3 regions of the Comamonas sp. FG99 genome follow, and region 1 is predicted to be linked to each of the others. Evidence: predicted binding sites of a transcription regulator. Region 1 holds the regulator's gene; each other region holds the start of a gene.
The links. The regulator sigma-54, encoded in region 1, starts transcription at its own class of promoters, with help from an activator protein. The targets are predictions, from matches to a motif close to TGGCANGNAANCTGCTTT.
Positions count from the first base shown of each region.

Region 2: a site for sigma-54 is predicted at 1,478-1,495, ahead of glnA (type I glutamate--ammonia ligase). Genes of this name have one in related genera too.
Region 3: a site for sigma-54 is predicted at 1,662-1,679, ahead of ACODRX_RS17560 (methanol/ethanol family PQQ-dependent dehydrogenase). Genes of this name have one in related genera too.

Region 1 is NZ_JBMDII010000024.1:14,298-17,569, forward strand. It holds gene ACODRX_RS16475 (tripartite tricarboxylate transporter substrate binding protein) at 1-33, opposite strand, end outside; gene ACODRX_RS16480 (LysR family transcriptional regulator) at 169-1,068, shown strand; gene ACODRX_RS16485 (RNA polymerase factor sigma-54) at 1,069-2,622, opposite strand; gene lptB (LPS export ABC transporter ATP-binding protein) at 2,650-3,272, opposite strand, start outside.
Region 2 is NZ_JBMDII010000025.1:34,149-37,420, forward strand. It holds gene ACODRX_RS16965 (EI24 domain-containing protein) at 1-569, shown strand, start outside; gene ACODRX_RS16970 (competence/damage-inducible protein A) at 566-1,402, shown strand; gene glnA (type I glutamate--ammonia ligase) at 1,547-2,962, shown strand; gene ACODRX_RS16980 (hypothetical protein) at 3,138-3,272, shown strand, end outside.
Region 3 is NZ_JBMDII010000026.1:80,011-83,282, reverse strand. It holds gene ACODRX_RS17560 (methanol/ethanol family PQQ-dependent dehydrogenase) at 1-1,616, opposite strand, end outside; gene ACODRX_RS17555 (cytochrome b) at 1,770-2,303, opposite strand; gene ACODRX_RS17550 (sigma-54-dependent Fis family transcriptional regulator) at 2,380-3,272, opposite strand, start outside.

The DNA of each region.
Region 1 (3,272 bases):
TGCGCGCCGGCTGCTGGAATACTGTGATTGCATGATGTCTCCTGATACGTGGGGCTTGCCGTGGATTCACGGCCGTTACAGCGTTTTCAGTGTAGGAAAGACATCCGTTATCAGTAATTCCCACAAGCTGGCATTGCAATGCCTTGTGAGAATATCCGGGATACCACCATGCGCATCGAAGACCTGCAGACCTTCCAGGCGGTCACCCGCTTTCCCAGCCTGAACCAGGCCGCCGCCGAGCTGGGCGTGTCGCAGTCGACGCTGACCAAGACCCTGGCCCGGCTCGAGGCCGAGACCGGGCTCAGGCTGTTCGAGCGCTCGCGCCAGGGCATCGCGCTCACCGAGCTGGGCCGCACTTTCGCCAAGTACGCGCAGAACATCTCGATCACGCTCGACGCGATGCATGCCGAGATGGGCGACATGCACGCCGCGCGCGCCGGCAAGGTACGCCTGGCCACACTGCCGCACCTGCTGCCCAGCCTGGTGTCGCCGGTGATGCGCCGCTTCCTGGCATCGCGCCCGCTGGCCACCTTTTCGGTCTCCACCAGCCTGAGCCCCCACCTGCTGGCGCAGCTGCAGACCGGCGAGGTCGATCTGGTGTGCGCCTCGATCCCGGACGAGATCCCCGCCGGGATCGCGGTCGCGCCCATTGGCGCGCTGCAGGTGCAGATCGCGGTCAGCGCCAGCCATCCGCGCCTGCAGGAGCTGCGCGGCTTTGCCGACCTGGCGCGCGAGCGCTGGATCGTGCCCGCCAGCTCGATCTACCTGCGGCAATGGCTGAACCAGCGCTTCGTGCGGCTGGGGCTGCCGCTGCCGCGCATCGCGGTGGAGAGCAATGGCTCGCAGCTCGCCTTCACCGAGCTGCTGCGCCACACCGACCTGATCGGCATGCTGCCATCGCACACGCTGGGCCAGCCAGAAGGCGCCGGGCTGGTGGGCCTGGCGGGCGAAGGCATGCGCTGGCAGCACGACTTGGCGCTGCTGTGGCGCGAGCAAGGCCATCTGTCGGCGCTGACGCAGGAGTTCCGCGACGCCATGCTGCAGGCCGGGCAGCAGATGGTGCTGTGACTACAGCGTCTTGCGCAGGTTGGCCGGCGGTATCCGCAGCGCCTCGCGGTACTTGGCCACGGTGCGGCGCGCGCATTCGATGCCCTGCTGCTGCAGCAGCTCGGCGATCTTGCTGTCCGACAGCGGCTTGTTCGGATTCTCGGCATCGAGCAGCTGCTTGATCAGCGCCTTGACCGCGGTGCTGGACGCGCTGCCGCCAGCCTCGGTGCCCAGGCCCGAGCCGAAGAAGTACTTGAGCTCGAAGGTGCCCTGCGGCGTGGCCATGTACTTGGCCGTGGTCACGCGGCTGATGGTGGATTCGTGCAGGCCCAGCTCGTCGGCGATCTCGCGCAGCACCATGGGGCGCATGGCCAGCTCGCCGTGCACGAAGAAGTTCTTCTGCCGCTCCACGATGGCTTGCGACACGCGCAGGATGGTGTCGAAGCGCTGCTGGATGTTCTTGATGAACCAGCGCGCCTCCTGCAGGCGCTGCTGCATGCCGGCATGGCCCTGCTCGCCCTTGTGGCCGCGCATGGCGCTGGCATAGAGATCGTGCACGCGCAGCTTGGGCATCACCTCGGGGTTGAGCTGCACCCGCCACTGCGGCGCCTGGCCGGCGCGCGCGGCGGCGCCCGGGCGCACGATCACGTCGGGCACGATCACGTTGCGCTCCACGTTGGCGTAGGGGCGCCCCGGGCGCGGCTCCAGCCCGGCGATCAGCGCCATGGCCTCGCGCACCACCGCCTCCTTGCAGCCGGTGAGCTGCACCAGCTTGCGCACATCGCGGCGCGCCAGCAGATCGAGCGACTCATGGCAGACCAGCAGGGCCGTCTCCAGCGCCTCGGCACTCTTGTGCCGGCCGCGCTGCAGCGCCTTGATCTGCAGCACCAGGCATTCCTGCAGGTTGCGCGCGCCCACGCCCACCGGCTCCATGCTCTGCAACAGGCGCAGCGCCACCGTCAGGTGGTGCATCACGGTGTCCAGCGCCTCGGCATCCTCCGCGTCGGCCAGGTTTCCGGCCAGCTCGACCAGCGGCTCTTCGAGATAGCCGTCGTCCGAAAGCGATTCGATCAGGAAATACAGCGCGGCCCGGTCCTCGGGCGACAGCCGCAGCGCCAGCGCCTGGCGGTGCAGCGCGTCCTGCAGCGACTCGTGGGCATGGGTGTGGTCGAGGGCGGAGTAGTCCTCGTCGTCGCTGCCGGCGCCGCGCGCCGGCATGTCGCCGCCCCAGTCGTCGGTGGCGGTGTCGCGGCCGTCGTCGCCCTCCCAGGGCAGGGCTTCGGCGCTGACCTCGGCCACGGGTTCGGCATCGAACTCGGCGGTGGCGCTTGTCTCACGCACGCTATCAGCTACAAAATCAGAAGCAACCTCGTCGGCGGCCGGCTCGCGCGGCGCGGCTTCCGCCGCTGTCTCGGCCTCATCCTCGGCCCGCTCCAGGAACGGATTCTCGTCGAGCATCTGCTCCACTTCCTGCTGCAGCTCCTGGGTGGACAGCTGCAGCAGCCGGATGGACTGCTGCAATTGCGGGGTCAGCGTCAGGTTCTGCGAAACCTTGAGCGACAGGCCGGGCATCATGGACACGACTCTACAGGCCCGCTCGGATCACATGCGGAAGTGCTCGCCCAGGTACACCCGGCGCACATCGGCGTTCTCGACGATCTCCTGCGGCGTGCCCTGCGCCAGCACCCGCCCATCGCTGATGATGCAGGCGTGGTCGCAGATGCCCAGGGTCTCGCGCACGTTGTGGTCGGTGATGAGCACGCCGATGCCGCGGTCCTTCAGAAAGCCGACGATGCGCTGGATCTCGATCACCGCGATCGGATCGATGCCGGCGAACGGCTCGTCCAGCAGGATGAAGCGCGGCTGCGTGGCCAGCGCCCGGGCGATCTCCACGCGCCGGCGCTCGCCGCCGGACAGCGCCACCGCCGGCGATTCGCGCAGGTGCTCCACGCGCAGCTCCTGCAGCAGCGAGGTCAGGCGGCGCTCGATCTCGCTGCGCGGCAAGGCCCGGCCGCCTTCGTCGCGCTGCAGCTCCAGCACGCCGCGCACATTGTCCTCGACGCTGAGCTTGCGGAAGATCGATGCCTCCTGCGGCAGGTACGACAGCCCCAGCTGCGAACGCTGGTGGATGGGCATGTTGGCCACCGAGTGGCCGTCGATCAGGATGTCGCCCGCGTCGCTGCGCACCAGGCCGACGATCATGTAGAACGAGGTGGTCTTGCCGG
Region 2 (3,272 bases), on a different contig from region 1:
TCCTGATGTCGCCGGCGCTGGTGCGCATGGTGACCGAGCGGCGCTTTGCGCAGCTGGAAAAAAAGCGCGGCACCGGGCTGGTGGCCAGCGTGCTGTGGGCGCTCTATGCCACGCTGCTGGCCGGCATGGCCTTTGTGGTCACGATTCCGCTGTGGCTGATACCGCCGCTGGTGCTGATCGTGCCGCCCGTGATCTGGGGCTGGCTGACCTACCGCGTGATGAGCATGGACGCGCTGGCCGAGCATGCGAGCAAGGCCGAGCGCGATGCCATCTTGCGGCGCTACCGCTGGCCGCTGCTGCTGATGGGCGTGATCACCGGCTACATCGGCATCGCGCCCAGCATCGTCTGGGCCTCGGGCATCGTGTTCACCGTCGGTTTCGTGGTGCTGGTGCCGCTGGCGATCTGGATTTACGCGCTGACGTTTGCATTTTCTGCGCTCTGGTTCATCCACTTCTGCCTGGGCGCGCTGCAGCAGATGCGCGCCGATGCCGAACCACCGGCGCGAGAGCTTCCCGCCGCGCCTGTAGCGCCTGTAGCACCTGCATCCCGACTGCCTCCATCCCCATGAGCTACCGTTTTTCCGTTCTCATCATCGGCGATGAAATCCTGTCTGGCAAACGCCAGGACGGGCACTTGGCCAAGGCCATAGAAATCCTGGCCGAGCGCGGTCTGCAGCTGACGGGCGCCGAGTATGCCGGCGACGACCTCCAAGGCATTGCCGCGCGGCTAGCGCGCCTGTTCGCCAGCGGCGAGCAGGTGTTCAGCTTTGGCGGCATAGGCGCCACGCCCGACGACCACACCCGCCAGGCGGCGGCGCTGGCGCTGGGCCAGCCGCTGGCCTTGCACCCGCGTGCGGCCGAGCGCATCCGCGAACGCATACAGGACATGGCGCGCGAGAAGGGCGAGGCGTTCGAGCCCGAGCGCGCCGACAACCGCCAGCGCCTGCAGATGGGCGTGTTTCCCGAGCGGGCGCAGATCATCGAGAACCCCTACAACAAGATCCCGGGCTTCAGCTGCGCCGGCGCAACGGTGGGCGGCGTGGGCGGCTGGATCCATTTCCTGCCGGGCTTTCCGGTCATGGCCTGGCCGATGATGGCCGCGGTGCTCGATGCGCGCTATGCCGATGCCTTCCACCGCCAGGCGCTGACCGAGCGCTCGGTCAAGCTCTATGGCGCGATGGAGTCGGCGCTGGCGCCCTGCATGGTGGCGCTGGAGGCGCAGTTTCCGGCGGTCAAGGTGTTCAGCCTACCTTCCGTCGGCCATGCGGGCGAAGAGCCGCATATCGAGCTGGGCGTCAAGGGAGAGCCGCAGGCGGTCGCACAGGCCTGGCCGGTGCTGCGAGCACAATTGAACCAAAGTGGTGCAAGAATCGGCGCCGAAATGGTGCGAGAACTCAAATGATCAAAAAAACCATCAATCCGCACCATGTTGGTGCATATGATGGGTGGCAACCGCCTTGATGCCGAGTCATCGAGCTGGCACGCAAACTGCTTAAGATACCGCATACCAATTTTCAACCGAGCATATTCTTTTTTGGAGAATTCGATGGCCAAGACCGTTGCAGATGTGATGAGCATGGTGCAAGAGAACGAAGTCAAGTTCGTGGACTTCCGCTTCACCGATACCCGCGGCAAGCAGCAGCACGTGAGCGTGCCTGTGTCGCACTTTGACGAAGACAAGTTCACGTCTGGCCATGCATTCGACGGTTCGTCCATCGCCGGCTGGAAAGGCATCGAAGCCTCCGACATGCAGCTCATGCCCGATCCCAGCACCGCGGTGATCGACCCCTTCTTCGAAGAGCCCACGCTGGTGCTGACCTGCGACGTGATCGAGCCGGGCGACGGCAAGGCCTATGACCGCGATCCGCGTTCCATCGCCAAGCGCGCCGAGGCCTACCTGAAGGCCTCCGGCCTGGGTGACACCGCCTTCTTCGGCCCCGAGCCCGAGTTCTTCCTGTTCGACGGCGTGCGCTGGAGCACCGATCCGAACAACACCTTCTACGAAGTCGAAGAGTACGAAGCCCCCTGGAACACCGGCACCAAGCTCGAAGGCGGCAACCGCGGCCACCGTCCCACCGTCAAGGGCGGCTACTTCCCGGTGCCGCCGGTCGACAGCACGCACGACATGCGCGCCGAAATGGCCCTGGTGCTCGAATCCGTGGGCATCCCGGTCGAAGTGTTCCACCACGAAGTGGCCGGCGCCGGCCAGAACGAGATCGGCACCCGCTTCTCCACGCTGGTGGAGCGCGCCGACTGGACTATGCTGCAGAAGTACGTGATCCACAACGTGGCCAATGCCTACGGTAAGACCGCCACCTTCATGCCCAAGCCCTACCATGGCGATAACGGCTCGGGCATGCACGTGCACCAGTCCGTCTGGAAGGACGGCAAGAACTTGTTCGCCGGCGACGGCTATGCCGGCCTGTCGGACTACGCGCTGTACTACATTGGCGGCATCATCAAGCACGCCCGTGCGCTCAACGCCATCACCAACCCCGGCACCAACAGCTACAAGCGCCTGGTTCCGCACTTCGAAGCCCCGGTCAAGCTGGCCTACTCGGCCAAGAACCGCTCGGCCTCGATCCGCATTCCCTACGTGGCCAACCCCAAGGCGCGCCGCGTGGAGGCGCGCTTCCCCGATCCGCTGATGAACCCCTACCTGGGCTTTGCCGCACTGCTGATGGCTGGCCTGGATGGCGTGGAAAACAAGATCCATCCCGGCGAAGCCGCCACCAAGGATCTGTACCACCTGCCGCCCGAGGAAGACAAGCTGGTGCCCACCGTGTGCCACAGCCTCGACCAGGCGCTGGAAGAGCTGGACAAGGACCGTGCCTTCCTGACCAAGGGCGGCGTGTTCAGCGACAGCATGCTCGACGCCTACATCGAGCTGAAGATGAGCGAAGTCACGCGCATGCGCATGTCGGTGCACCCGGCCGAGTACGACATGTACTTCTCGCTGTAAACGCGGCGCAGATCCTCGAAGAAGCGGCCTTGTGCCGCTTTTTTCGTTGTGGCATCCGCCGCGCGGAACTGTCTTCGGCCCCGCGCCTCTTTACCCATACACTGTGCTTATTTGCAGTTGGGCCACCAGGCTTGATGGATACTTGCGGCCTGAAGTAGCGAGGGCATATGCCGTTATGTACAAGAAATTGCTGTTATTGGCCGCGATGACGGGCTGCGCGCATGCCGTGCTGGCCCAGGACAGGATCTACCGCTGCGGCAATGAGTACACCAACGACACCTCGCAAACCCGCAACCGCAACTGCAAGCCC
Region 3 (3,272 bases), on a different contig from region 1:
CCGCCGGCGGTGGTGAGGGTGCCGGCCCACAGCGGGAACTGCTCCTTGTGCTCCCAGGCGATCTTGCCGGTCAGCGGGTTGATGGCGCGCAGCGTGCCGACATGGTCGTCGTGCAGCTTCTTGATGCGGAAGCCCTGGCCCAGGTAGGCCGCGCCGGGCTTGTAGGTGATGTGCTCGGACCAGTAGTCCATGGCCCAGTGGTTGGCGGGGATGTAGAACAGGCCGGTGTCGGGGCTGTAGCTCATCGGCATCCAGTTCGTGCCGCCCAGGAACGGCGGCGAGACGAAGATGCTCTCGCCCTTTTCCTCGCCTTCCTTGGGCTCGGGCGGGCGGTTGTTGTTCTCGATCGGCAGGCCGGTCTTGAGATCGAACCCCGAGGCCCAGGTGATGCCGTCGACGAAGGGCCAGGCGTTGATGATGGCGTTCTGCTTCCAGGGATGGCCGCCGCCGGCCTGGGCGAGTTTGGCGCGGTCGGTCACGAAGAAGAAGCCGTTGCGGTCGGCATGGGCCGAGGCCTTGACCGTCTTGCCCGTCTTCGGGTCCTTGTAGTCGAACAGCAGCACCGAATTGTTGCCCGAGAAGTCCCAGGCGTCGTTGGGCGTGTGCGAGAAAAAGCCCTTGAGATCGCCCGTGCCCGGGTCCACATAGGCCTGGCCCGAGGTGTAGAGGCTGGGCCAGTTCCTGGGGTCGTCGCCCTTGGCGGTGCGCTTCCAGGTGTTCCAGGGCGCGGGGTTGCCGGTGCCGACCACGATGGTGTTGCTCTCCACGTCGAACGACGGGGTCTGCCACGGCGCGCCGCCGCCCTGGCTCCAGGCCTCGGCCTTGCCGGTGGGGGAGTTCGGGTCGTCGGGCCAGCTCGGGGCCTTGGGGTCGCCGGTGGGCGTGCTGGGCTGGCCGTTCAGGCGCCCCACATGGCCTTCGACCATGGGGCGGGCCCAGATCTCCTTGCCGGTGTCGGGATCGCGCGCATACAGGTAGCCGACGACGCCGAATTCATCGCCCGAGGAGCCGTGCACCAGCAGCACCTTGCCGCTTTTCTGGTCCTTCACGATGAAGGGTGCGCCGGTCATGGTGTAGCCCACCTTGTGGTCGCCGAACTTCTCGTTCCAGACCACCTTGCCGGTGGCGCGGTCCAGCGCCACGATGCGCGCGTCCAGCGTGCCGAAGTAGACCTTGTCGCCATAGATCGCCGGGCCGCGGTTGACCACGTCGCAGCAGGGGCGGATGTCCTCGGGCAGGCGGTGCTCGTAGGTCCACAGGCGCTTGCCGGTGCGCGCATCCAGCGCCACGAAGCGCGAGTACGAGGCGGTCACGTAGATCACGCCGTCGTGCACCAGGGCCTGGGCCTCCTGGCCGCGCTGCTTTTCGCCGCCGAAGGAATAGCTCCAGGCCGGCAGCAGGTTGGCCACGTTCCTGGTGTTCAGCGTCTTGAGCGGGCTGTAGCGCTGCGCCGTCAGCCCCAGGCCGTAGGTGAGCACGTCGCCGGGGGTCTTGGCATCGTTGGCGATATCGTCCCAGGTGACCGGCTTGACCGCGTGGGCCGGCAGGGACAGGGTGGCCGCAAGAGCCAGGCACAGCGTGCTGAGCCGCAGGGGGTGGGGGACCGCAGTGGTCATGGTGGTTTGCTCCTCGTGTTGTGGTGGATGAATCGCGCTGTCCTCTACGCAAGACGCATGCCACCGCGGGCGGTGCTGGCATGGGGGCGGCCTGGCGCCGCACTCAGTGGCCCGGCCGTTCAAATGTGGAGCGGAGTGTGACGCGGCAATTGCTCATTTACGGAGCAGCATGCGCTGCAGCAAGCCGTCCTTGAGGATGAACTGGTGGTGGACGAAGGCTAGCAGGTGCAGGCCGATGAGCAGCATGAGGGCATAGGTCGAGCCCAGGTGCAGGCAGCTCAGCAGTTCCTTGGCCGCATCCCAGCGCTCGGCCAGCTTGGGCAGGCGCAGGCCGAAGAAGCGGATCGGATAGCCGGAGAACACCGAGCCCAGAAAACCCGACAGCGGCGACAGCAGCATGAACAGGTACAGCAGGCGGTGGCTGGCGGTGGCCAGCCTTTGCATCGCCCGGCCCAGCGGCAGGGGCTGCGGATGCGGGCGCGCCGCCGCCCAGGCCAGGCGCAGCGCGAGCAGCAGCCCCAGCAGCATGCCCAGCGACTTGTGGATGTTGAACCAGTAGGCCCGCAGGCCGCCGGTGTCCTTGGGCAGCCCGGTCATCCACAGGCCCAGCCCCAGCTGGGCGAGCAGCAGTGCTGCCATCAGCCAGTGCAGCAGCACCGAGCAGCGGTCGTAGTGGGGTTGCGCCATGATCGTGGGTCTCCTGCAGCCGTGGGATGGGGCCGACCGGGGCCCTGGGCGCAGGCCTCGGGGTGCGCAGGTGCCGTCAGTCGAGCAGGTCGGGCGGCAGCAGGTTCTTCTTGCGGTAGATGGTGTTGCGCGAAACGCCCAGCGCCTTGGCCGCGGCCGACACATTGCCCTTGTGCAGACGCAACATCTGTGCCATGGCCTGGATGGTCATGTCCTGCAGGCGCTGGCTGTCGGGCGGCGCATCGGCGGCTGGCGCCGAGGCCGGCATGGCGGGCGCTGCAGCCTGGCTGCTGGCGGCCTGCAGCTCCTCCAGGAAGTCGTCGGGCAGGTCCGGGGTGTCGATCACGCCGCCGTCCTCGACCATGACCACCGCGGTGCGCAGCAGGTTGTGCAGCTGGCGCAGGTTGCCGGGCCAGCGGTATTGCGCCAGCAGCTGCATCACCGCGGGCGCGATGCCGACCGGCTGGCCGCCGTCGCACAGCGAATGCAGCACTTTCCTGACCACCAGCTCGAAATCCGTGCGCTCGCGCAGCGCGGGCAGGCGCACCACCAGGCCGTTGAGGCGGTAGTACAGGTCTTCGCGGAACTCGCCGCGCGCGATCATCTCCTTGAGGTTCTTGTGGGTGGCGCTGATCACGGTGACGTCCACCTCGATCTCCTTGCTCGATCCCAGCGGGCTGACCTTGCGCTCCTGGAGCACGCGCAGCAGCCGCGCCTGCAGGTGCCTGGGCATGTCGCCGATCTCGTCGAGGAACAGCGTGCCGCCGTGGGCCTGGGCGATCTTGCCGACGGCGCCCTTCTTGCGCGCGCCGGTGAAGGCGCCTTCCTCGTAGCCGAACAGCTCGGCCTCGATCAGCGATTCGGGGATGGAGGCGCAGTTGACCGGCACGAAGGGCTGGCGCGCCCGCGCCGAGTCGTTGTGGATGGCCTGGGCCAGCAAGTCCTTGCCGGTACCCGTCTCGCCCAGGA